2 linked regions of the Casimicrobium huifangae genome follow. The protein of the gene in region 1 binds, or shares a complex with, the protein of each later gene. Links are inferred from orthologs where the notes say so. Each region holds a gene or a part of one and is shown on either strand. Other genes may lie near its edges.

What was found.
Region 2: the proteins of FKL89_RS07465 (region 1) and dapF are in contact, whole or in part, in a solved structure (PDB 5YGU), measured with the Escherichia coli proteins. The link is inferred for Casimicrobium huifangae from one-to-one orthologs.

Annotation. Positions count from the first base shown.
Region 1 is NZ_CP041352.1:1,618,245-1,630,012, forward strand. The notes cover bases 5,805-8,759. They hold FKL89_RS07465 (RNA pyrophosphohydrolase), read left to right. Parts: upstream 5,805-6,973; coding sequence 6,974-7,546; downstream 7,547-8,759. Other genes in these bases: FKL89_RS07460 (hypothetical protein), read right to left, coding at 5,805-6,514; FKL89_RS07470 (Yip1 family protein), read right to left, coding at 7,666-8,271; FKL89_RS07475 (WD40 repeat domain-containing protein), read right to left, coding at 8,411-8,759. Also shown: molybdopterin molybdotransferase MoeA, read right to left, coding at 1-1,193; FKL89_RS07435 (diacylglycerol/lipid kinase family protein), read right to left, coding at 1,277-2,206; FKL89_RS07440 (antibiotic biosynthesis monooxygenase family protein), read left to right, coding at 2,323-2,625; FKL89_RS07445 (2'-5' RNA ligase family protein), read right to left, coding at 2,644-3,198; molybdenum cofactor guanylyltransferase MobA, read right to left, coding at 3,286-3,945; FKL89_RS07455 (formate dehydrogenase accessory sulfurtransferase FdhD), read right to left, coding at 3,949-4,824; more of FKL89_RS07460, read right to left, coding at 5,018-5,804; more of FKL89_RS07475, read right to left, coding at 8,760-9,454; FKL89_RS07480 (endonuclease/exonuclease/phosphatase family protein), read right to left, coding at 9,459-10,319; FKL89_RS07485 (carbohydrate ABC transporter permease), read right to left, coding at 10,316-11,152; FKL89_RS07490 (carbohydrate ABC transporter permease), read right to left, coding at 11,155-11,768. UniProt on the Escherichia coli protein: Master regulator of 5'-end-dependent mRNA decay.
Region 2 is NZ_CP041352.1:307,343-319,058, forward strand. The notes cover bases 5,237-8,139. They hold dapF (diaminopimelate epimerase), read left to right. Parts: upstream 5,237-6,215; coding sequence 6,216-7,064; downstream 7,065-8,139. Other genes in these bases: FKL89_RS01415 (glycosyltransferase family 2 protein), read left to right, coding at 5,237-6,203; FKL89_RS01425 (DUF484 family protein), read left to right, coding at 7,061-7,753; FKL89_RS01430 (tyrosine recombinase XerC), read left to right, coding at 7,794-8,139. In the rest of the region: FKL89_RS01395 (ABC transporter substrate-binding protein), read left to right, coding at 1-603; FKL89_RS01400 (glutamate-5-semialdehyde dehydrogenase), read left to right, coding at 759-2,033; FKL89_RS01405 (class I SAM-dependent methyltransferase), read left to right, coding at 2,045-3,766; FKL89_RS01410 (glycosyltransferase), read left to right, coding at 3,763-4,830; more of FKL89_RS01415, read left to right, coding at 4,968-5,236; more of FKL89_RS01430, read left to right, coding at 8,140-8,699; FKL89_RS01435 (hypothetical protein), read right to left, coding at 8,729-9,298; FKL89_RS01445 (M35 family metalloendopeptidase), read right to left, coding at 9,321-10,403; FKL89_RS01450 (DUF2062 domain-containing protein), read right to left, coding at 10,520-11,068; FKL89_RS01455 (TerC family protein), read right to left, coding at 11,072-11,716. UniProt on the Escherichia coli protein: Involved in the succinylase branch of the L-lysine biosynthesis and in the biosynthesis of the pentapeptide incorporated in the peptidoglycan moiety. Catalyzes the stereoinversion of LL-2,6-diaminopimelate (L,L-DAP) to meso-diaminopimelate (meso-DAP).

The sequences.
Region 1 (11,768 bases):
CCCGAGCCCTGATCGCCAGTGGTGCGGACTTCGTAGCCACTGTTGCCCATCGTGAGCACGCCGCGCTGGAACTCGGTGCGTCCCGGCAACTTTTTGACTTTGTTGGTCAAGGTCGCTTTGGCTGTGGGTGGCAGCGCGTAGTCGGTGCGGCCCTGCAGCGTGGCGATAGCGGCACGGACGAACTGGTAGAAGGTGACGGTGACGGCGACCGGATTGCCCGGCAGGCCGAAGAAATAGGCATCGCCGACCTTGCCCACCGCCATTGGCCGACCCGGCTTCATGGCAATCTTCCAGAACAGCACCTCGCCCATCTCGTTGAGCATCTGCTTGATGAAGTCCGCTTCGCCGACGCTGACGCCGCCGCTGGTGATAATCACATCGGCCTGCGTCGAGGCGGCAGCAAACGCGCTGCGGATCGCCTCGGGGTCGTCGACGAAATTGCCGAGGTCAATCGGCTGACACCCGGCGCGCTGCAGCAGACCGTAGATGGTGTAACGGTTGCTGTCGTAAATCTCGCCGGGGCCAAGCGGCGTGCCGATGGTCTTGAGCTCGTCGCCGGTGGAGAAGAAGGCCACGCGCAGCTTGCGGTAGACGTCGACCTCCGCCACGCCGAGGCTCGCCAGCAGGCCCACGGCCGCCGGGCCGATCAGGGTGCCTTTCGGCAGCGCGACTGCGCCAGTCTTCAGGTCCTCGCCGCGAAAGCGGCGGTTTTGCCCTGCCTTCAAATCGTTCGGCAGGTGCACGCCGGCATCGTCCACGGTGACACGTTCCTGCATCGCCACGGTGTCGCAATCGGCAGGCATCACGGCACCGGTGAAAATGCGCACGCATTCGCCCTTGCCGACCGGGCCAAGGTAGGGCTTGCCGGCATAGCTGGTGCCGACGCGTTTCATGGTCGTATGTTGTGGTTCGACGGGCTCACCACGAACGGACGCCGCGTTAGCGCTCGTCGACACGATGTCCGCATGACGATACGCCCAGCCGTCCATCGCCGAGTTGTCGTGGCCTGGCACATCGATGGGCGAAATCACGTCGTGTGCCGCGACGCGGCCCAATGCCGCGCGGATGTGCAGCCGCTCGGTCACCCCGATTGGCGCGAGGAATTTGCTGATGAACGCCCTTGCCTTGTCGACCGGCATCGAATTGGGATCGTAGTCGTCGGCGCAGGAGAGTTCGCGGATGGTGGCGGCCATGATGTGAAGCGGTGGAATGGCGAAAGCAGGAAGTTTATGCCGCGAACAGCTGCAGGGGCGTGGCGTGGGGCGCGGGCAGCCGGCTACGCGGTTGTAGCGGTTCCGTTGGTCGTGGTGGGCAGCGATCTCGCGACTACCCGCAGCGAGGCAGGCAGGACGTCGATCATCAAATGTGGCGTTTCGCCCAGGTATTCACCATCGACCGCGATGGGTACGTCCGGGCTGCCGTGAATTTCGATGCCAGTAAAGGCGTTGGTGTGCAGCCGGGCGTCGCTCAGGTGCTTTCCCATTAGCAATCGAGGCAGCATCACCATTGCACTGGCGCGACTGAAGCGGCCCGCGACCAGCAGATCGAGCTTGCCATCGTCGATGCGGGCATGAGGCACCGCCGGGATGCCGCTGCCAAAGCTCGGTGTGTTCAATGCCGATGCGAACAGGGCGGTACCGGCTCGCAGTGGCTTGCCCTCGCAGTGCACGGTGAGGTTCCAGTGGCGCAGGAACAGCAGCTCCTTCAGCGTTGCCAGCAGGTAGCGCGGCAGCCCACGCAGCCAGCGCGGGCCGTTGAGCGCGCGCAGCGCAACAGCCGAATCGAAACCGCAGGTGCAGCAGGCGAGGAAGGGCACTTCGCGTTCGCCGAAGGTCACGACACCGGCGTCAATCGTGGTGGCCGGTGCTGTGAGCGCATGCGCCAGCGCCTCGGGCCACGCGAGGGTGAACAGGTTCAGTGCACGGGCGACGTCATTGCCGCTGCCGAGCGGGACGATACCGAGTTCGCGCGTGGTGCGCACCAGCGGCGGCAGCATGCGGTTGATGGTGCCATCGCCGCCAATCAGCACAATGCGGGCGTCGGGCGGTGTGTCCTCAATGAGCGCGTGTGCTTCCGGGATGGTGCCTGCGACCACGAATCGCGCCCCCGGATGATCGGTGCGGATGCGGGTACGGATGGCTTCTTCCAGCTTCGCGGCACGGCCACCGCCGGCGAAGGGATTGAGCATGACAAGGGCGGAACTCATGGCGGGCCAGAGTATAGGCAATGCGGGCACGGGTTTCGGAGCACCCTCGACAAACCGGTGGCAGGTTTCCGTAACATGGCGGGCATTCCTGTATTTGACCCCGACGGAGGTGGAAGATGATTCTTGAAGTGGCCGACATTCGCATTGCAGCGGGCAAACAGGCCGAATTCGATGCTGCGATCAAGCGTGGTGTGGAGACCGTGATCGCGCGCGCTGGCGGTTTTTGCGGTTACAAGGTGAATCGGGGCGTCGAATCGCCCGAGCGCTATCTGCTGTTCATCTACTGGGAAACGCTGGAAGCGCACACCGTGGACTTTCGTCAGGGGCCGCTGTTCCCCGAGTGGCGTGCCATCGTCGGACCGTTCTTCGCGCAGCCGCCGGTGGTGGAGCACTTTGAGCTGGTTAGCAAGTCAGCGTGATGGTGTAGCGCCGGGGCCTCACCACATCAGGTGCAGGTCGCGTTCGCGTACCCAGTCATTGTCGCCGTTGTCGCGGATGATGGTGACGGTGCGCAGCACATCGCGGAACGATTCGCGCGTGACCACTGCAGCGGCAGTGCACAGCGCCTCATAGCGGTCGGTCTCCGTTGCCTGCGCCAGGGTGATGTGCGGCGTGTAGTCGAACTCGGGACGCAGGAACTCCTCCAGCGGCCCACGATACAGGCGGTCATGCATTTCAACGAGCGCGTCGGTGCCCACCTGGGTGCCGATGCCGATGAACTCGTTTTGCGCGGACCAGAATCCGTGCATCACCACCGGAAAGCAAGGCCAGGCGCGCAGCACCTTCTGCGCATGCGCCGCAATCTGGTCCAGCGTCAATCGTGAGTGAAACGGAAATACCAGCGTCAGATGCGGCGGCAGTGCCTGCGCTTGCGGGTCGTGCAGGCCGCGGAAGCGATCGATCGACTTCTGGTTGACAAATTGCGGGAACCACACGATCGCGCGCCGCGGCAGCGTCGGTCGCAGGATGTAGGTGAGTTTCTTGCGGGCCACACGGCATTCATAGCGCAATGGCAGCCGCGTACCAGGGCGCGACAGGCAACAGGCAACTGGGCGCCGTCGTCACGGCGCCAGTGTTGCTCAGTCGCGCTCCAGCGATTGCAGCTCGTCGATGGTGTTGATGTTGGCGAAGGCAGCCTCGTCGTCGAACTCGACCTCCGCCACCCGGTGAGCGCTGTACCAGGCGTCAATCTTGCGGCCGCCGCTCTCCAGAAAGGCAGTCAGGCTGGGTAGCAGCGCGACGCTGTAGAGTGCGAACACGGGCTGCGCGAAGCCGCCGGTGCGGACGACGGCGAGGTCGGCGATTTCGCTCTCCATCGCAGTATGCAGGCGGGCGACAAGGTCGAGCGGCAGGAACGGTGAATCGCACGGCGCGGTGACGATCAGCTCCGTCGTACACGCTCGCATGCCGGCATGCAGGCCGGCGAGCGGGCCGGCAAAGCCGCCAACTTCATCGCTGATGACTGGATGGCCGAAGGCCGCATATTGCTCGACATTGCGATTGGCGTTGATCAGCACCGATCCGACCTGCGGCGCCAGGCGTTCGACGACGTGCGCCACCATGGGCTTGCCGCGAAATGGCACCAGGCCCTTGTCGCGCGAGTCCATGCGGCGGCCCATGCCGCCGGCGAGTACGAGGCCGGTAACGCGTGCCAAGCGCGATGACGAAGGACGAGTGACGAGTGACGGGTTGACCGCCTCGTTCGCTGCATTCGATGGCGCAATGTCGTCACTGGTCATTCGTCATTCGTCCTTCGATGCAGTGGCATCGAAAACAAAGCGACCGGGATCGTTGAACAGCAGGAAATGCTTGTTCACCGCACGGCCGATCATTGTCATGCCCACCTGCTTCGCTATTTCGTATCCCATCTGAGTGACCCCGGAGCGCGATACGAGGAAGGGCACACCCATTTGCGCGGCCTTGATCACCATTTCGCTGGTCAATCGACCGGTGGTGTAGAAGATCTTGTCGCTGCCGTCCACACCGTCAAGCCACATCATGCCGGCGATGGCATCCACGGCGTTGTGGCGGCCGACATCCTCGACGAAATAGAGCAGTTCAGGCCTTGTGTTGAACAGCGCACAGCCGTGCACGGCGCCTGCCTGCTTGTAGATGGTTTCGTGCTTGCGTACCAGCTCGGCGAGCGCGTAAAGGGTGCTTTGCGTCAGCTGCACGCTTTCGTCGGCAGCGGGCAGGTGGATCGCGTCGATGTCTGCCATCAGGTCGCCAAACACCGTGCCGCTGCCGCAGCCGGTGGTTTTGGTCCGGTGCGCCATCTTTTCTTCGAGATTGATGAGACCGTTGCGGGTGTAGACCGAGGCGGCGTTGACTTCCCAGTCCACCTGTACCGCAACGAGGTCTTCAATCGAGTCCACCAGCCGCTGGTTGCGCAGATAGCCGATGACCAGCGCTTCCGGCGCCGCGCCGAGCGTCATCAGTGTCAGGATCTCGCGCTTGTCGACGTAAACCGTCAACGGATGCTCGCCAGCGATGGCGGCGGTGCCGGCATTGCCGTGTTCATCGCGGGTGGCGACTTCAAAGGTGGCCGGGCGGGCACTCTGGCTAAGCTGCGGGCGGTAACGTCGATCGCGGTGAATTTTGTCATCGTGTGTGGGCATACCGGCATGTTAGCGACGGGTTCGCAGTTGTCCTTGTTGCCTGCGGAAAGTCCATCAGCTTTTCTATGGAATGACCATTGGATATGGGCTTTGTGAGCAAAAGTGCAAAAGTCGACAAGTAGTCAATTGACCCCATGAGCCCTTATTTGATGGGCTTTTCACGAAAAAGTCGTTTGTTGCGAGGGAGTGGCTGCTAGGGCGTCAATGCATCAATGAGATTGACGATTTCGACATCGCTACGGCTGCCACGTTTGGCGCCGGCGGTGATGGCTGCCATCGCGGCAACGTCGGTCGTGGCAGCGCCCGGATTCAACAGCCGGCGCAGGATCATCAGGCCATCGGTGTGCGGCAGCGTCTGCCCGTCGCCGTCCACGTCAAACACGGGCAATGCCCCGGCCAGATACGTCTCAATCGCGGTTGCATCGCGCAGCGTGGTGCCGGTGCCGCGTGCGCTCGCGATCAGCGCGGCGCCACGCTGGCCGAGCAGATAACGCAGGAGCAGCACGCCGTCAGTCGCGGCGTCGTAAGCGGTGGCGTCACTCTTGTCCACGTTCAGGAGCGCCACGTTACTCACGCTGATCCGGGTTCCGGTGAGTGCCGCTTGCGGTTGTGCGGCACCATACGCGGTGTTCCAGCCGGGCGTGGCGGCCAGCAGATAACTCACGTTACCTTTTGACGAAGTGCCGTCGCGGTTGAGCCGTGTCAGCAAGCCCTGACGGTCCGCCTGATTGAGGGTGATGCGAAACTGTGTCGCGCTGGTGATCTCGACGCCACTGGAGGTGAGGGGATAGGCGGTGCCTTCGCCATAGAGAGTGAGTTTGGTCGGATCAATGTCGTTGTTGGCACCAGCGAGCGCCACCATTTCGGTGCCATTGACGACCAGTTCACCGCTTGCGGCATCGAAGGTCGCTTTGGGCGCGATGCCGTTTTGCTCGATCACCCAGCGCAACCGTGGCAGGGTGGCAACGGCAGCGTCCCGCGTCGAGAGTGCATCAGTGATCGGCTGCAACCTGGCGCGCGAGGCATTCAGCACCACGTTGCGGTCGGTGGTGCTGCCCTGTTCGGTCGCGGTATCGGTTTCGTACTTGATCATTTGCGCCGCACTCAGGCGGTTACGCACTCGCACTAGAGCCGCAGCGGTGCCTGTCATTGTGAAATCGATCAGATCGGCCATCACCCGTCCCTTGCTGGTGGTCGGGCTCGTCACATCGTAGGTGTTGAGTCTTGATGTCCAGAAGAGGCTTTGTGCACTGTCTGGTGCCGTGCCAAAGAGATTGACCCAGAACTTCGCGATGATCTCTTCGTTGAGCAGGAAAGCCGGGAACCCGGCCACCGTGGCGTATCCAGCGTACATGCTCTGCAGCGCCTGATCGCGCGGGGCGTTGCCCGCAAGCGATCTCCAGAACGAGTAGGAGGTCCAGTCCAGCGCGTCTGCACCGAACATGAGAAACGACCCCATCAACGGCGTGTATGAGTCCGGCGGTCTGACGGCAGCGACGGTGAAGTCAGCCGATGAGGCCGTCGCGTCGCCAATGGTGGGCGGCGCGGCGGACGCCGTGGTTGCGGCGAACACGGTGGCGAGCAGTGTCACCGCCGACCAGCATCGGCTGGCGTTGTTGCGGCGGGCGCCGCTGGCGGCGGTCGGAAGGGGATGGCACGGGGTGGAACGGTTGGGGCGCGACAACAGCATGTCTCAATCGGAGGTCAAGCGAAGCAGGGAAGAGGCGCCTGCCTCGGTGGTGCAGGGATTTTGGGAAATTGAGGGCGACACAATTTCAACACGATGTACCGCTGCCGTCACTGCGTGTTCCGGCGTGTCCGCCTGCAGGGACTCACCGGCACGAAAAGGCAACGCCCGTAGACGGGTTGCGATCCGTTTGCATTGGCCGCACTGCGCATCACCTTTTTGCAATAAACGCTTTAAGAATAAGGGATAGCACGCAGAAATCGACAAAGTCAACTTTGCTAATTTCCGCCTTCAAACCCAAAATGTAGCGTGACTTCTGGCTAAAAGCTGCTTGCGATCTTGCGAGAGTCGTTTTGTGCGGGTCAAGTTGTTCCGCGTCAAGGACGCCACGGTTTTGCGGGAGTAAGCGCGAGTGGCAACCTTGTGTGACAATCACTGCAAATAGAAGTGTTTGGGTGACGTATGTTGGACAAAGACGGCTTCCGGCCGAACGTCGCCATTGTGATTGCCAATCACAGAAACCAGGTTTTTTGGGGAAAGCGGATACGTGAGCATTCCTGGCAGTTTCCGCAAGGCGGAATCAACCCTGGCGAAAGCCCGGAGGAAGCCATGTTCCGTGAGCTCCAGGAAGAGGTTGGCTTACGGCCGGAACATGTAAGGATTCTCGGGAGAACCCGGGACTGGTTGCGATATGAAGTGCCCTCCACGTGGATCAAGCGTGAGTGGCGCGGCAATTATCGTGGGCAAAAACAGATCTGGTATCTGCTGCGGCTGACCGGGCGCGATAGCGACCTGAATCTGCGCGCCGATACCAAACCCGAGTTTGATGCCTGGCGGTGGAATGACTACTGGGTCGATCTCGACGGTGTGATCGAGTTCAAGCGCGACGTCTACCGGCGGGCGCTGAACGAGCTTGAGCGCTTTCTGCATCAGGGCAAGCCTTACACGCGGCGCGAGCGCTTGTATGGGCCTGCAATGCACTCGCCACCGGAGGGCTATCAATTGCCGCTAACGCAGTCGCAGTCGCGCGAGTAGGCCGGGCAGCACGCGCGCGGCGGGTAAGGCCGGCTGCCGTAACCGGAAATAAAAAAGGCCGCAATTGCGGCCTTTTCTGCGCTGGTCCGGCGCGTTGCCGGACCACTGTGCGACGGAGCTTAGAAGCGGCCGCGCATCATGTCGGCGCCGCCCGCAAGCGCGCCAATGACCACGCTAACAATCAGCGCCGCAACGATGTAGCAGACGACGATCAGCGCCGTGTAGCCGATCGACTTGTCCTCAGGGTTCTTCATCAGTACAGGCAGGCCAATGTAGAGAAGATAGAGACCGTACAGCGCGGCGATGATAGTCAAGACGCCGAGCATCGGGATCAGCGAAAGCACGCCGGCAATCCACACCGGTGTCGATGAGTAGATCACCAGCTTCAGCGCCTGGATCAGATTTTTTTCGCCGCTGAACGTTGGTGCCAGCGCATTGACGATCATGCCCACCAGATAGATGACCCCAAGGCCAAGCACGTAGCCGATGATCAGTTGAGCCAGGCCTGCCGCGATCGGGGTGCGGATGGTGCCGACGATCGGCATCGACACGCCGATCACCGTCATGCCGATGAAACCGCAGATGGCCGGAATCAGGGCGAGGATCGCGGCGTAACCGACATAGAGTGACTTGACGTCGGTCGTCTCTGCGGCAATCTTCGGCCACTCAGCTTTGGGCGACAGGCAAATGCCCTTTGCGCGCTCGATCAACTTTGCTAGATCCATCGTACTGTTCCCCTGAAAAGATGGTTGGAATCGGTGTCAGTGATAAGACGAAAGCCGCCGTGGGAAAGCGTCACCCGCCGCAGTCTCGTGAGTGTATGACGGATAAACGGTACTGAACAGATGCGCAGGCGATGACCTGCTATGGCTGGCTCACGGCGCTTGCGGGCTTCTCCCCGATCGCATCGAGTGGATTGGCTGGACGGATGACAGGTGTCCCTTCGACGTCGATGCTGGCCTTGCGGACGGTGACCCGGTTGTCGCTGCCTGCGGAGCGCTCGGTCCAGGCGAACGATCGGCCCGTAGCGTCAATGGTGGCGTGATCGATACCGCCGTGCGGCCCGCTGGCGATGGTGAGGCGCCGCCCTGTCGCGAAATCGATCCAGTCGAGCGACTCAAGTTGTTCCTGGCGCTGATGCAGCAAACCGTAGCGTCCGTTGCCGGACAGCGCGCGCAGGCGCGCGTTCTGGCCGGCCGCCACCGTGTGCAGGCGGCGACCGTCTGGCCAGCGAACCACCGACAGCGAATTTGCTGCGTAGCGCTTGACGAAACGCGTGCCTTGCACAAAGGTCGTTTCACCCTCGATTGCCCATGCCGGCGCCGGCGCACGCTTCAGTCGCGGTAGCGTCCAGATCCCGCTGCGGGCGTCCGTTTTGTCGCTCAGATCGAAATTCACCAGCGCCTTGCCGTCTGGCGAGAAACCCATCTCGACGTTGACGCCCACGGACGTTTCCGCGAGCTGTTTGCCGCGGAAGGTGAACAGCCGCACTTTGCGGTTGCCGTCTTTGTCGCGGGTTGCGACGGCGAGCTGTTTGCCGTGTGCGTCGGCGTCCACCACGATGCTGCCGGGGACGCGGATATGGGCGACACGACGGCAGCGTCGGACATCGAAAACGTTCACGATGGATGGCTCACCGCGTACCCGTTCAATGATAAAGCGACGATCAAACGAGAAACTCGCTGGCGAAGCGAGTGCACATACTTTGGTGGGCCCCGAGGCACGGTGCGCCCAATGGTAGAGCCCCGGGGCACGCGCCGCAGGGTTGCTGACCAGAATGGCCAACCCATTGCTGTCGACAAACTCTACGTCAACCAGCTCGCGCGAGGTAAACGATTGCGCAAGCGCGGCAGCAGAAAGGGCCGAGGCGAATAGGGCCGGGATCCACCCAGCGAAGTGGCACTTCACTGCGCTAGGTCGCGATTTCAAGCAATACCGGCTGGTGATCCGACACCCGAGTCACCAGATCGACGTCCACGCGACGCACCCGTGGCGCCAGCCCATCACTGACAAACAGGAAATCACAGGAAATGGGTTCTGGTCCATAGCGACGGTCATACAGCCGGAACGTCGGCGCGTGAGGCGTGCCAGCGTGCACCAGTGTCCAGGCATCGACCAGCCGGCTGGCGCCCACCTGTGGCGTTTGCAGCAACGCGTACTCGTCACTGTCCGGCTCGAAGTTGAAGTCACCGGTCAGGATGCAATGCGCCGTATGCGGCTTGCTCTGAAATGGTGAACCGGTGTCGTCGAGCAGCGGTGGATGCGCGGCCAGCGCGCAGCCCTGCGCGTGCAGGCGTAGCAGCTCGCGAGCCTGCGCCATGCGCATTGCCGGCGAGTAGAACTCAAGGTGCGTGGTCATGAAACGTACCGGCCCGATCGTCGTCAGCACCGTCGCCGACACGCAGATGCGAGGCATGCTGCGTACGCCCCCTGGCGTTGCATCGGCCGGGTAGGGCAGAGTGTAGTGATGCACCTGCGCCACCGGTAGACGGGTGGCAATGAGGTTGCCGAAGCGTTGCCGCGATTTGCCATCAGGGGCGAGCTCGTCTACCGCAGCGCCGAAGAAAATTTCAAAGCCGGGCAGCAATTCACGTAGTTGCTGCGGCTGATCCTGCGACGCGTTGCCGTCGAGACGTGGATAGTTGATGGCCACTTCCTGCAGGCAGAGCACATCGAAATCCGCCATAGCTCGCGCATGCGCGACAACCCGTGCAACATCGACGACGCCATCCAGTCCGCAGAACCACTGCACATTCCAGGTCAGGATTTTCATTTGATGCCGGCACGCATGAAGGACTGCACGAATTGTCGCTGGAACAGCAGGAAGGCCAGCAGCAGTGGCGCCGCAGTTAGCAGTGTCGCAGCGGTGATGATCGACCAGTCAATGCCCTGATCGGCCGACGCAAATACCTGCAGGCCCACGGTGAGTGGACGTGAATTGACCGAATTGGTCACCACTAGCGGCCAGAGAAAGTTGTTCCAGTGATAGCTCACCGATACCAGCGCAAACGCCACGTACACAGGCTTCGCGAGGGGCACATAGACGCGCCAGAGGATCTGCAGCGTGCTGGCGCCCTCCATGGTGGCGGCCTCGACCAGTTCCTTCGGAATGCCCTTGAACGTTTGCCGCAGCAGGAAGATGGCGAATGCCGAGGCGAAGTAGGGCAAACCAATGCCAAACAGCGTGTCGATCAGCCCAAGCCGGCTCATCGTCTTGTAGTTCTCGACCAGCAACACGTCCGGCATGATCATCAGCTGCACCAGTACCAGCGCGAACACCACGTTCTTGCCACGGAACTCGTAGCGCACAAAGGCGTAGGCAGCGAGCGTGCACAGCAGCAGTTGCGAGCCAAGGATCAGGCTCACCAGCAGCGTGGTGTTGAGAAAGTAGCGTGCGAACGGCGCTGCTTCCCACGCACGGGCGAAGTTTTCCAGCGTCAGCGGCGCCGTGAGTGAGAACTTCGCGGAAAATTCGGCGGGATGAAAGGCGGTCCACACCGCGTAGGCCAGCGGCAGAATCCACAGGATCGCCAGCCCCCACGCTGCCAACGTGTCCAGCCATTGACCAGCCGGATTGGCCTGCCTCAAAGCGATTGCATCGGCCATGGTCAGTAGTGCGCCTTGCGGTCAAGCACGAAAAACTGCACCAGCGCGACGGTGGCCAGCGCGGCCAGCAGCACCACGGTCACCGCTGCCGCATAGCCCTGGTCCCAGAATTTGAAGCCGACTTCGTAGAGGTGGTAGAGCAGTAGCGTGGTGGCGTTGTCCGGTCCGCCCCGCGTCATCACGACCACGTGATCGACCATGCGGAAGGCGTTGATGACGGCGTTGACCAGCACAAAAATCGTGGTCGGCATCAACAACGGCCACAGCACGCGGCGGAAGAAGAACCAGCGGCTGGCGCCCTCAATGGCGGCGGCCTCGCGCAAGCTCGGGTTGATTCCCTGCAGTGCCGCGAGATAGAAGATCATGAAGAAGCCAGCCTCCTTCCAGATCGCAACCGCGGTGATGGCGCCCAATGCGGTGGCCTTGTCGCCGAGCCAGTTCTGTGAAGGCAATCCGAACAGATTGCCAATTTGCTCCAGCAGGCCATAACTCGGCGTGTAGAAAAAGAGCCAGATGTTCGCCACCGCAATCATTGGTAACACTGTAGGCGTGAAGTACGCCATGCGCAGGAAACCGCGCCCGGCGATCTTGCCGTTGACCCAGAGCGCCATTGCCA
Region 2 (11,716 bases), 1.3 Mb from region 1 along the record:
GACGGTGCCTACGCGCAGTGGCCGGCCTTCGTGAAGAAGAACGGCATCGACGCCAGCAAAGTGAAGATCGAAAACGTCGGCTTCCCGGTGCGTGAGCCGATGCTTGTTGAAGGCAAGGTGGACGCCATCACCGGCTTCTCGTTCTCGTCGTACATGAATCTGCGCGGTCGCGGTATCGCTCAGGACGATATCCACGTGATGTTGATGCGCAACCTCGGACTGGAGCTTTACGGCAACGGCATCATCGTTGACAGCGAATACGCGGCGAAGAACCCGAAGATCGTGCAGGGCTTTGTCAGGGCCACCCTCAAGGGCTGGCAGGACGCGATTGCCGACCCGAAGGGCGCGATTGCCTCGCTGATGAAGCGGAACTCGATCCTGAACGACGGCCAGGAATTCGTGCGCTTCAAGATGGCGATTGACCAGAACGTGCTGACACCCGAAGTGCGCGCCAACGGCATCGGCGGCGTCGACATGAAGCGCCTGGCGCGTTCAATCGAGCAGATCGGCGAGGGCTTCAAGTTCAGCAACAAACCGAAGGCGGAAGACATCTTCGACGCAAGCTATCTGCCGGCGAAACCGGAGCGTACAATCAAGCAATAGCTTTTCGGAAGATTGGCGTCCGAATGCGGCATGGCCGCCGAAATTGCAGAAAGTTGACTTTAGCCATTAATAGGTGTCAAGCCCGCATCAAATAAGCGCTTTCTGAAAAAGCCAATGACGATTCATGCCTTCGTCATGGCCGGTAGAATGACGTCATGAACAAGCTTCTTGATGTCGCCGAATACATGCACTTGGTCGGGCGCTCCGCCCGCTCGGCCGCGCGGGTGATCGCCCGCGCCAGCACCGCCAGCAAAAACGCCGCCCTGCTGGAGATCGCCGCCACCATCGAGAAGCGCGAAGCCCACATCCTGGAAGAAAACGCTGCCGACGTGCGTGACGCCAAGAAGGCCGATCTCACCCCGGCGCTGATCGACCGATTGACGCTGACCCCGAAGTCCGTTGCTGCCATGGCCGAGGGCCTGCGCCAGATCGCGCAATTGCCCGACCCGGTGGGCGCCATCGACGGAATGCGTACGCGGCCATCGGGCATTCAGGTCGGCAAGATGCGGGTGCCGCTCGGCGTCATCGGCATCATCTACGAATCGCGCCCGAACGTGACGGCCGATGCCGCTGGACTTTGCCTGAAAAGCGGCAACGCGGTCATCCTGCGTGGCGGTAGCGAGGCTGCGCGATCCAATCAGGCGATCGCCGGCTGCATCGACGCCGGCCTCAAGGCCGCCAAATTGCCGGAGACGGCGGTGCAAGTGATCGAAACCACCGACCGTGCGGCGGTGGGGGAAATGATCACCCGCCCGGAATACATCGACGTCATCATTCCGCGCGGTGGCAAAGGCCTGATTGAACGCATCGCGGCCGACGCCAAGGTGCCGGTGATCAAGCACCTCGACGGCAATTGCCATGTGTATGTGGACGAGCATGCCGACCTCGACAAGTCGGTGCGCATCGCGGACAACGCGAAAACCCGTCGCTACGGTGTCTGTGGCGCGATGGAGTCACTGCTGGTGCACGAGGCGCGCATTCATGACGTGCTGCCGCGCATTGCCAAGGTTTTTGCCGACAAGGGCGTGGAGATGCGCGGCTGTGAACGTACCCGCAGCGCGCTTGCCGCGTTCGATGTAAAGGCAGCCAGCGAGGAAGACTGGTCAACTGAATATCTCGCGCCAATCGTCTCGATCAAGGTCGTGGCCGATCTCGATGCGGCCATCTCGCACATCGAGCAATATGGCTCGCACCACACCGACAGCATCGTCACCGAGCATTGGAGCCACGCCCAGCGCTTCCTGCGCGAGGTGGATTCGGCGAGCGTCATGGTCAATGCCAGCACGCAATTCGCCGATGGCTTTGAATACGGCCTCGGCGCCGAGATCGGCATCTCGACCGACAAGCTGCACGCGCGCGGGCCCGTCGGGCTCGAGGGGCTCACTACGCAGAAGTATGTGGTGCTGGGTGATGGTAGTGTGAGGGCCTGAACGGCACGCCAATGTTGACCTGGAGCCTGCAGAACGTGCCAACCAGTGCTGGCACCTGCCACGGCTGCGGTGCCGCTGGCACCCTGCACGCCCACGTAAAGACGGCGCACCAGGCGGACGCTGGTACCGACTGCATTTTCGACCGCTGCAGCAATTGCGGTAGCCTCTCGCTACGTGGGCAAATGATTGCCTTCGAACATCTCTACGACACGGACGAGGCATTGTTCGTGCGCAGCTATGTGGAGAGCAGTGGTGGCCTGTGGGAGATGCTGTGGCCGGTTGCGTTGCTGGCCGATGCTCGCGATCGGTCATTTCTGGAGGTGGGCTGCGGCTTCGGTTTCACCGTCGACTGGTGGCACCGGTGCATGAATGCAGACGCCATCGGCTGCGATCCGGCGATCTACTCAGCCGTGGGGCGCAAGCTGCTCGGATCGCACATCCATAACGCCCTGCTTGCTGATGTCCCGGAAGCGCGTGGTCGCCAGTTTGACCTGATTTATGCCAGCGAGGTGATCGAACACGTCGACAATCCGGTGGCGTTTGTACATGAGCTGGCCGCGCGCCTGACGCCGCGTGGCGTGTTGGTGCTGACGACTCCGGCGGCTGAATTTGTCGCACCCGAAAACTCGGATCACACAGTGACGGCTGCTTTGGCGCCGGGCTTCCATGGCGTGCTTTTCTCGGAAAAGCAGCTCGGTGCCCTGATGCGGCAGAGCGGTTTCGCCTGCGTTGAAACCCGGCGGTACAACGAGCGTCTGGTGTGCTGGTGCAGTGCCGAACCGGTCAGGTTCCTCGGCGGCGCCGACGCGGCGCTGCCGGTTTATTTTGGTTATCTCGCCGATATCGTCAACCGGTTGCAGGTGCTGCAAAGTACCGACAAAGACATCGACTCACAGCGAATCAGTCTGCGCGCCGGAGCGGCCTATCGTCTGTACAAGGAACTGGTGCTGCGTGGGCAAGTAGCGGAAGCGCGTAAGTGGCGGCACGCAGCCCACCGTGACCTGCTGCTGGAGCATCGAACGGGATCGTCGACCGAAGCTGCTGTCGACGCGTTCCTGGCAACCGCCGACGGCTCCTTTGAGACATTCGTGGCTGGCGCCCGTCTTTACCTGCCGCAACTCTGCTTTGTCGAGGGGCAGGTTGCGGAACGCGAAGGCGATGTCGCGTCTGCGGCACGCTGGTACCGTCGCTGCGAAGCAGCCACACGCTGGATTGTTGCCGGCAGCCGGCTGGGCAACATTGAGGCATCGGCCTTCGTGTGGTCGGCGATAGCGGGACTGGTGAGAACTTTCGCCGCTGGCAAGCAACTGCAGGAACTTCAAGGCGCAGCCATGGCAATAGCATTTGCCGTGATCCGGCGCGACTCGCCATATGCATCGGTACCCGATCCGGTGACTGCGGCCAACGGCTTGCTGCAGGCGTTCGCGGCGATGCAGGAAAGTGGCGGTAATCACTTTTCGGGGTTGATCGAAGCAATGCAGCAGCAGAATGTTCCGCCGCATCCGCTGCTGTCCGCCGCTATTGCACTCGCGCGAGCTCGCCATGCGCAGGACATACTTGCTGACCAGGCACTCGCAGGTCGTATCGCGGATGACGCTCGCAAGGCGCTCGACCTGCAGGCGGAAACTCCGGCCGGACGCTGGCTTGGCGCGGACGTCACTGCCAGCCTGCGGCAGGCGCTGACACGCTATGTTCCGACACCAGCGAGCTTCTCCTCGTTGTTCGCACGTTGAGCGACCCGGTGGAGCTGGACAGTACTGCCTTCCGGGGCGCGCGCCGCGTGATGCTGCTGGCGGACGGCCTGATCGCCACGACGGAAATTGTGCGGCGAATGCTGGTACGAGCTGGATTCGAACCAGTCGTGGTGACGCCAGAGACACTCGCGTCGAATCGCCCCTTTTCCCCGCTGGTCATCTCTCGGCTGGCATTGCCCCGTTGCGGCTGGCTCCCCCAATACCTGCGTACTCATGGCGTCGGATACGCGTACTTCCTGGATGACAACTTGTTCGAGATTGATAGCAGGCAGGATCCATACAACGCCGCGTATTTCCGGCGAGCGGGCGTGCGCGACACCCTGTCAACATTTCTGTTGAATGCGCAGGTCGTGTGGGTACAGTCGCCGCCGCTGGCCACCTACTTGCGCGAACAGTTTTCGTCTACTGCGGTGAGCCAGATCAATGCGGGGGTGGACACCGACCTTTTCGAGGCAGCCAGGCAGCGCGCGACGACCGCCGACAAAGAAGGGGATGCATCCACACTGCGTGTTGGCTATCCGACAACGCCCCGCTATCACCTGGCGACACTGATTGCCGGGATTGTCCGCGCGGCCGAAGCTCGATTCGGGAATCGGGTGATATTCGAGTTCGTAGGTTGGTGGCCTGACGAGGTGGCCACGGCAGCCAATGTCCGTACCTTCCCTGCGATTGCCGGATATGACGACTTTGTCAACTTCGCTGCGTCTCGACAGTGGGATGTTGGTCTGGCACCGCTTGGGGACAGCCTGTTCGAAAACTGCAAGACCAACCTCAAGTTTCGCGAGTATGCTGCACTGGGTGTACCCGGTATTTATAGCGATGTGGCGCTTTACAGAAGCTGCGTGGAAGACGGGATCACCGGCCTGCTTTGTGTCAACGACCCCGACGCATGGGTTGCAGCGATCTCAAGGCTGCTTGATGACCGCGATTTGATCGGATCGATCCGTCGCGAATCGGGCGTCTCCGTGTTGACGAGATACAGCAACGCCAGCGTGGCCGAAGCGGTGGCGAATCTATTGCAGCGTCTCGAGGGCGGACAATGACCACCGTATCACGCAACTCACCCTGCCCATGTGGCAGCGGCAGGCGCTACAAGGACTGTTGCGGAGTAATCGCGGCTAGCGGGACCCGCAATCCGGTGGGCCATTCAAGCCCAGCCGGTAGCGGTGAAGCGCTTCTGTTGCGTGCGCTGGAAGCGCAGAAAGCCCGTGATCTGGCAGGTGCCGAGGTGCTATACCGGGACGCCCTGAAGGTTGTGCCAAATCATGCCGACGCCCTGCATATGCTGGGTGTCATTCGCATGGAACGTGGTGATGACGCGGAGGCGGCGCGCCTGATCATGACGGCGCTCGACGAGACAAATTGGCAGATTGGCAGCATGCAGCATAACCTCGGCCTGGCGTTGTCGCGCATGTTGACCGCGCAATCGCTGGCGCATTCCCGGCGCCAACAACCCTCTCCGCGCCGTACACCATCGAATCCCGTGTCGGGTCACGCCGGCGCGACGGTCAGCGTCGTGCTGCCCGTCTACAACCACGAACGCTATGTCGGCGACGCCATCCGATCCGTGCTTGCGCAGGATATACCGCCGCTGGAACTGATCGTGATTGATGATGGATCAACGGATCAGTCGGCAAGCGCCGCTCGACAAGCCATGGAAGGCGCGACGATCAGGTGCCACTTTCTTGCGCGCGAGAATCGCGGCGCTGCGGCAACCCTCAACCAGGCAGTTCAGCTCGCTCGCGGAGACTTCATTCAACCGCTGAACAGTGACGACCTGCTAGGCCCGGGCCGACTATCTGCGATGCTTCGGTGCGTTGCCGAAACTGGCGCCGAGCTTGCATTCTCTGCGGTCGACTGCATCGATGCTGCAGGCTCGCGAATAGACGAATTCGATGACCCCCGGGTGTTCGCCCTTCGCTGCAGCCAGTCGAATATTGCTGACAGCGAGACGGTCGGACTGTCGTTCATTGCCGCCAATCCGGCAGTGTCGACGGGTAACCTGTTCTTTTCCCGGGCACTCTTTGATCGCGTTGGCGGCTTTCAGGACTTGCGCTATCACCATGACTGGGACTTCGTGCTGCGCGCTCTATGGCATACCGAGCCCGAGTACATAGGCAAAGTCCTCTATCGCTACCGTTTTCACGAGCGCAATACGATTTCGGAGCTCGGACCGGCAAAGCGGGAAGAGGTCGACACCATGATGGGAAGTTTTCTTCAGGAGGCACTGTCGCGAGCGCCTACCCATGCTCTTGCGCCTTGTGTCGCCAACTGGGGCAGTACGATCATAGAGACGATATTCAGCAACGGTCTGGCCCGGTTGATACCTCGGACTACGATGACCGACTTCTACCAGCGTATAGTCGCTGCGCAGCCCACCCATCTGGGGGCCGGGATCACTGTCGTCACTGGGTGAGACAATCCGGCGATGCAATTCTTCAAGTATCACGCCCTCGGCAACGACTATCTGGTCATCGATCCGCGCGACTGGCCGACGCAGTTCACCGTGCCGCAGATCGTGCGCATCTGTCATCGCAACTATGGCGTTGGCTCCGACGGCATTTTGTGGGGGCCGCTGCCGGCCCGCGATGGCGCTCCGTTTGCGCTGCGCATCTTCAATCCGGATGGCAGCGAAGCACAGAAAAGCGGGAATGGATTGCGCATCTTCTGCCGTTACCTGTTTGATCGTGGATTGGTGAAACCGGAGCCGTTTCGCGTTCATACGCCCGGCGGCATTGTTGAAGCGACCGTTCATGATCAAGGCCGTAGCGTGACCGTGCAGATGGGCAGGGTCAGTTTTGATTCGACGAAGATACCGGTCGCGGGCGTGCCGCGCGAAGTGATCCGTGAGCAGTTGGCGGTCGATGGCGAGACGCTGCAGTTCACCAGTGCAACCGTCGGTAATCCGCATTGCGTCGTCGAACGCCCGGGCACGACCACGGCGGATGTACATCGACTTGGGCCGTTGGTCGAAAGGCATGCCAACTTTCCCGAGCGCACCAATGTGCAGTTTCTGACGGTGCGTGATCGCGCCAATATCGGCATCGAGATATGGGAACGCGGCGCCGGGTATACGCTGGCATCCGGGTCCAGCTCCAGTGCGGCTGCTGCGGTTGCGCACCGTCTTGGACTGGTCGATCCCGATGTGACCGTACACATGCCAGGCGGACGTATCACGATCAATATTGACCACAACTACGGCATCACGATGACTGGTCCGGTGACGCGTGTCGCCGACGGCACCATGGCCGCAGAAATGCTGGAGGACGCACAATGAGTGATGCAGAGATGGTGAGCGGTGATGACGTCGCAGCATGGCTGAAAGCGAATCCGGATTTCTTCATGGATCACGCCGACGTGTTTTCGGCAATGCGGGTACCGCATCCGCAGGGTGGGCACGCCATCTCGATGGTGGAGCGCCAGCTCATTTCACTGCGTGACCGCAACAGCCAGCTTGAGAAGCAATTGCTGGAGTTGATCGGCTACGGTCAGCACAATGATGGACTGATTGAAAAGCTGCACCGCCTCACACTGGCGCTGCTACGTGCGCCTGATGCTGCACTGACGCTGGCTGTCGTGCAGGAGAGCTTGCGCTCCGACTTTGCCATTCCGTTTTGCGCCGTGCGCTGGTGGGGTTCGTCGCTCGGTGAGCACGGACTTGAGGAAATGCTCGCGTGCAGCGACGAGCTGCGCAGCTACATCGGCGGTCTCGACCGTCCATATGTGGGGCCAAATGCAGCGCACGAGTCGCGTGCCTGGCTGGGTGCGGGCAGTGGCGACACCCGATCATTCGCTTATGTGCCTCTGGTTGACGGCGGAGTGACGGGGGTGTTGATGCTGGCCAGCGAGGATGGCGGACGCTTTACGCCGGACATGGCCACCGACGTCGTCACTCGGCTCGCGCAATTGACCAGCGCTGCGCTTTCCCGCTTTGCGCAGCGCGGGTTCGAGCCGCAGCTCGCCTGAACTGCCTGAGCTGACAGGCGACCACCGGCAGCACCTGGCGATGGATCATCAGGCCGCGCTTGCCTCATTCATTGCCAGCCTGCGCGCGCGCGGCTCCGAGCAAACCCTTGCCCGCTACGAACGAGCTTGCGTTGCCCTGCTCGAGCAACTGGGTGACAAACCTCTGCAGCAGGCTACTCGACACGATATGCAGCGGGCGCTGGCCCGTCTGCATGCCGGCGGCCTGGCGCCGCGCACGCTGGCGGTCACGCTTTCCGCATGGCGCACCTGGTTTCGCCACCTCGCGAAAGTTGGCGAAGCCGACCCGGCAGTATTCAGCGGCATCAAGGCGCCACGAGCGCCAAAGCGGCTGCCAAACGCGTTGACCGAGAGCGAAGCGATGCGGCTGGTTGACGCGCCAGCCTCGGCAGCGGAGCCGCATTCACCCGCGATCGCCGCGCGCGATCAGGCGATGTTTGAAGTGCTCTATGGGTGCGGCATCCGCATCGGCGAACTGGTGGGGCTGGACGTTCGCGATGCCGATCTCGATCGCGGTGAGATGCGCGTGTTTGGCAAGGGGCGAAAGGAACGCGTCGTACCGTTGGGGGCACCGGCGTGCACCGCGATCCGGAAATGGCTCGATCTCAGGTCATCGCTGGTGACCGGGGTGGGATTGCCTGCCCTGTTTGTTGGTGCCCGTGGTGAACGCATCAGTCCGCCAGTGGTGCGGCGCGCACTCAAGCTGCGCGCATTGCAGCAGGGCATTTCCAGTCACGTTTATCCCCATCGCCTGCGCCACTCGTTTGCATCGCACGTGCTGCAGAGCTCGCAGGATCTGCGCGCCGTGCAGGAATTGATGGGGCACGCCAGCATTGCGTCGACTCAGGTCTACACGCATCTGGACTTTCAGCATCTCGCCAAGGTGTACGACCAGGCGCATCCACGCGCTCGCAAGCGCAAGGCGTGATCAAGAGCGCCGAAGCGCAGGTAAAGGCCCTAACGGGCCCGAATGAACGTCACCGGATTGCAGTTCAGCGTCGCCGGATTCAGCTCGCGTCCGCTTTGCGGACGAGCACCGAAGACGACATCCAGCACATCTCCGCGCCATTGCACCCGGTAACTTCCGGCATCGGTGACGTCGTAACCGCCCTGCAACGGGGCGCGGAAGCGGTAAGTCTTGCCGGCGGGCAGCAACAGGTACTCCGACAGCGACGGCGGCATGCGTTTTGCCATTGCACCGATATATGACACGGGCTTTTCGTCACGCTCAACGGTGACGCTATCAGCCAGCCAACCTTCGAACGGCGTATTGCGGCGAAGCAGATATGCAGTTTGCCGGCCACCATTGCGCAACGTCAACGTCAGCATGGCGGCCTGCCCCGGTCGCAAGCGGGCGGGCATCGATGCGCTGCAGGAGAGAGACTCAGGCATCGACACCGTCGCCGCGCCACCGATACCGGGCAAGACACCCGATACCAGCAACGCGGCTGTCGCCAGCGCGTGACGAACAGCGCTGCGGCGGACGTGCGCACCAGTCGGCGACAATCTGCCGCAAGGGGCTGACACGACCGACCACCGCATCAGCCGCTTACTGCTGCGCCGGTGTGTTCTCGGCGAAGTACTCGTGACTGTCGGCGTTCATGATCGCCTGTGACGGATTGCTGATTGCGAGGCTCTTTGCCGCACTCTGACCGTAGGCGTAGTCCTGGGTGCCAGCCACCACCGTAAAGTGCGAGGTCTCGTGAACGAGCGTTCCCGCCTTGGAATCGGTGCCGGTAGCCGGGGCGTTCCAGAACGCGCCGCAGAGATAAATCTTGTACGGTTGCGACGGATAGACGTAGGCGTAGGTGTTGGTCTTCTTGCAGCTGCAGTCAAACACAATCGGCTGTGTGTTGTAGACACTTGAAATGTTGGTGTAGTGCGACTTCACCGTATTCCAGTTCGCCGACGAATAGGTGCCGAACCACGTGCTGTAACGCGGCGTTCCCGACGGCGTGGTGTTGGTCAGGTAGTTTTTGGCGCCATCGGAATAGACCAGCGCATTGCCGAGCGCGGTGACCAGCGACGACTTCTGGCTGGCGGTGCACTTGCCGGTGTAGCTGATGCCGCCGGCGCCTGCGGCCTTGCTGTAGTCGATATCAGTAATGATGTCGCGGAACGGATTTGCCTCGACGCCAATACTGATGCTCTCCGACGGTTGCACGTTGCTGGTTGCAGCATTCTGCGCGACCGTGCCAAAGCTCACCTCAAACGAACCGCCGGAGCTGAGATCGAATGTGCTCGACAATTCGTAGGAAGCAGTGATCGACTGCCCCGGCATCAGCACCACCAGCTCATCGGCCGTCGGGTGGGCGCGTTTGACCAGCGCGGCCGTATAGGGCACCGCGGCGCCATTGCGGGTGACTTTCAGGAAGGAGCGATCGACTTCATCGCCATCGAGCAACCATTGCGGCAGCGTGACTGCTGCAGAGCCAGTGTTGGTGAACTGCACGCTGACCGTCACATCATCGGCGGCGCGGTGATAGGCCTTGGCCGATTGCACGGAGGTTTGCACGGACGCAACGTCCCCGCCCTGCACATTGTCGAGAGAGCGATCGCGCGGTGCTGCGTGAGCGGATGCGATACCAGCGGCGAGCGCCGTCAGGGCGCACAGTTGCCAAATGCGTTTCATCAATACTGCTCCTTATGCCTTGTTCATTGGTATTTGTGATGTTTCGGCGGGCTTTTGGCCACGAAACATCGCAAAACTATGACATTTGCATTGGGGCGTCAATTGCTTGCCGCATTTCAAACGGGGCGAGGTAAACGACTGCGAATCCGCCGCATGCGTGCCACCGCCGGACGCAACCACCACCACGTAAACAGCAGGTAGCCATTCAGTGCGAACCAGAATCCCATCACCGGCAGACCAATCACCACGGGCCATCCGAGTGCGCTTACCCACTCACTCAAGGCCGGCAACCAGCCGCTGGCGCCTGCGGCAGCGTGGTTGAACACGGGCATCACCTGTTCGCCGGGTAGCACGGCGCTGCCGATCTGGAAGGCCAGCGCGTAGAGCGGCACGATGGTAAACGGGTTGGTGTAGAACGTCGTCGCCACCCCCATCACCACATTGGCCCGCAGCATCGAACACAGCACGATGGTTGCGGCCACCTGCAGCGGCCCCGGAATGAGTCCGCAGAGCAGGCCGATGGCGAGGCCACGGGCAAGCGGCCGTCGCGTAAAGGCAAATAGCTCATGACGGTCGAGCCACGGCTTCGCCCAGGCCAGTGATGGCCGGTCCAGCTCGGCCAGTATCCGCGGCTCAATCTGTCGCAACCAGCGCCTGATGCGCATGGCTCAGCCCTCCTTAGTACGGGAGGCGTTGCGGGAAGTCCACAGCGACGCCAGCATCGATGATGCAATGATCGCAGCGGTCACCGCGAGTGCAATGCCAACGGGAATCTTGTAGACATCCAGCAGCAGCATCTTGCCGCCGATGAACACCAGCACCAGCGCCAGACCGTAGGCCAGCAGGTGGAAGCGGCCGGCGAGGTCGGCCAGCAGGAAGTACAGCGCGCGCAGGCCGAGAATGGCGAAGATGTTCGCGGTGAGCACGATGAACGGGTCATCGGTAATGGCAAAGATGGCGGGGATGGAGTCCACCGCAAAGATCACGTCGGTGGTGCCGATCATCACCAGCACCACAAACAGCGGCGTGTAGTGCTTGACGCCATTGACCATGGTGGTGAGCTTCTCGCCGTCAAAGTTCGGTGCAATTTTCATGTGTCCGCGCAGCCACTTGAGCACCGGGTTCTGGTTTATGTCCGGCTCCTTGCCGGCTGCGAGCCACATTTTGGCGCCGGTGAAGACCAGGAAGGCGCCGAACAGATAGAGCACCCAGTGAAACTTGGCCAGCAGCCACGCCCCCACCAGGATCAGGATTGCGCGCAGCACGATGGCGCCAATGATGCCGATGATCAGCGCGCGCTTCTGGAACTCGGC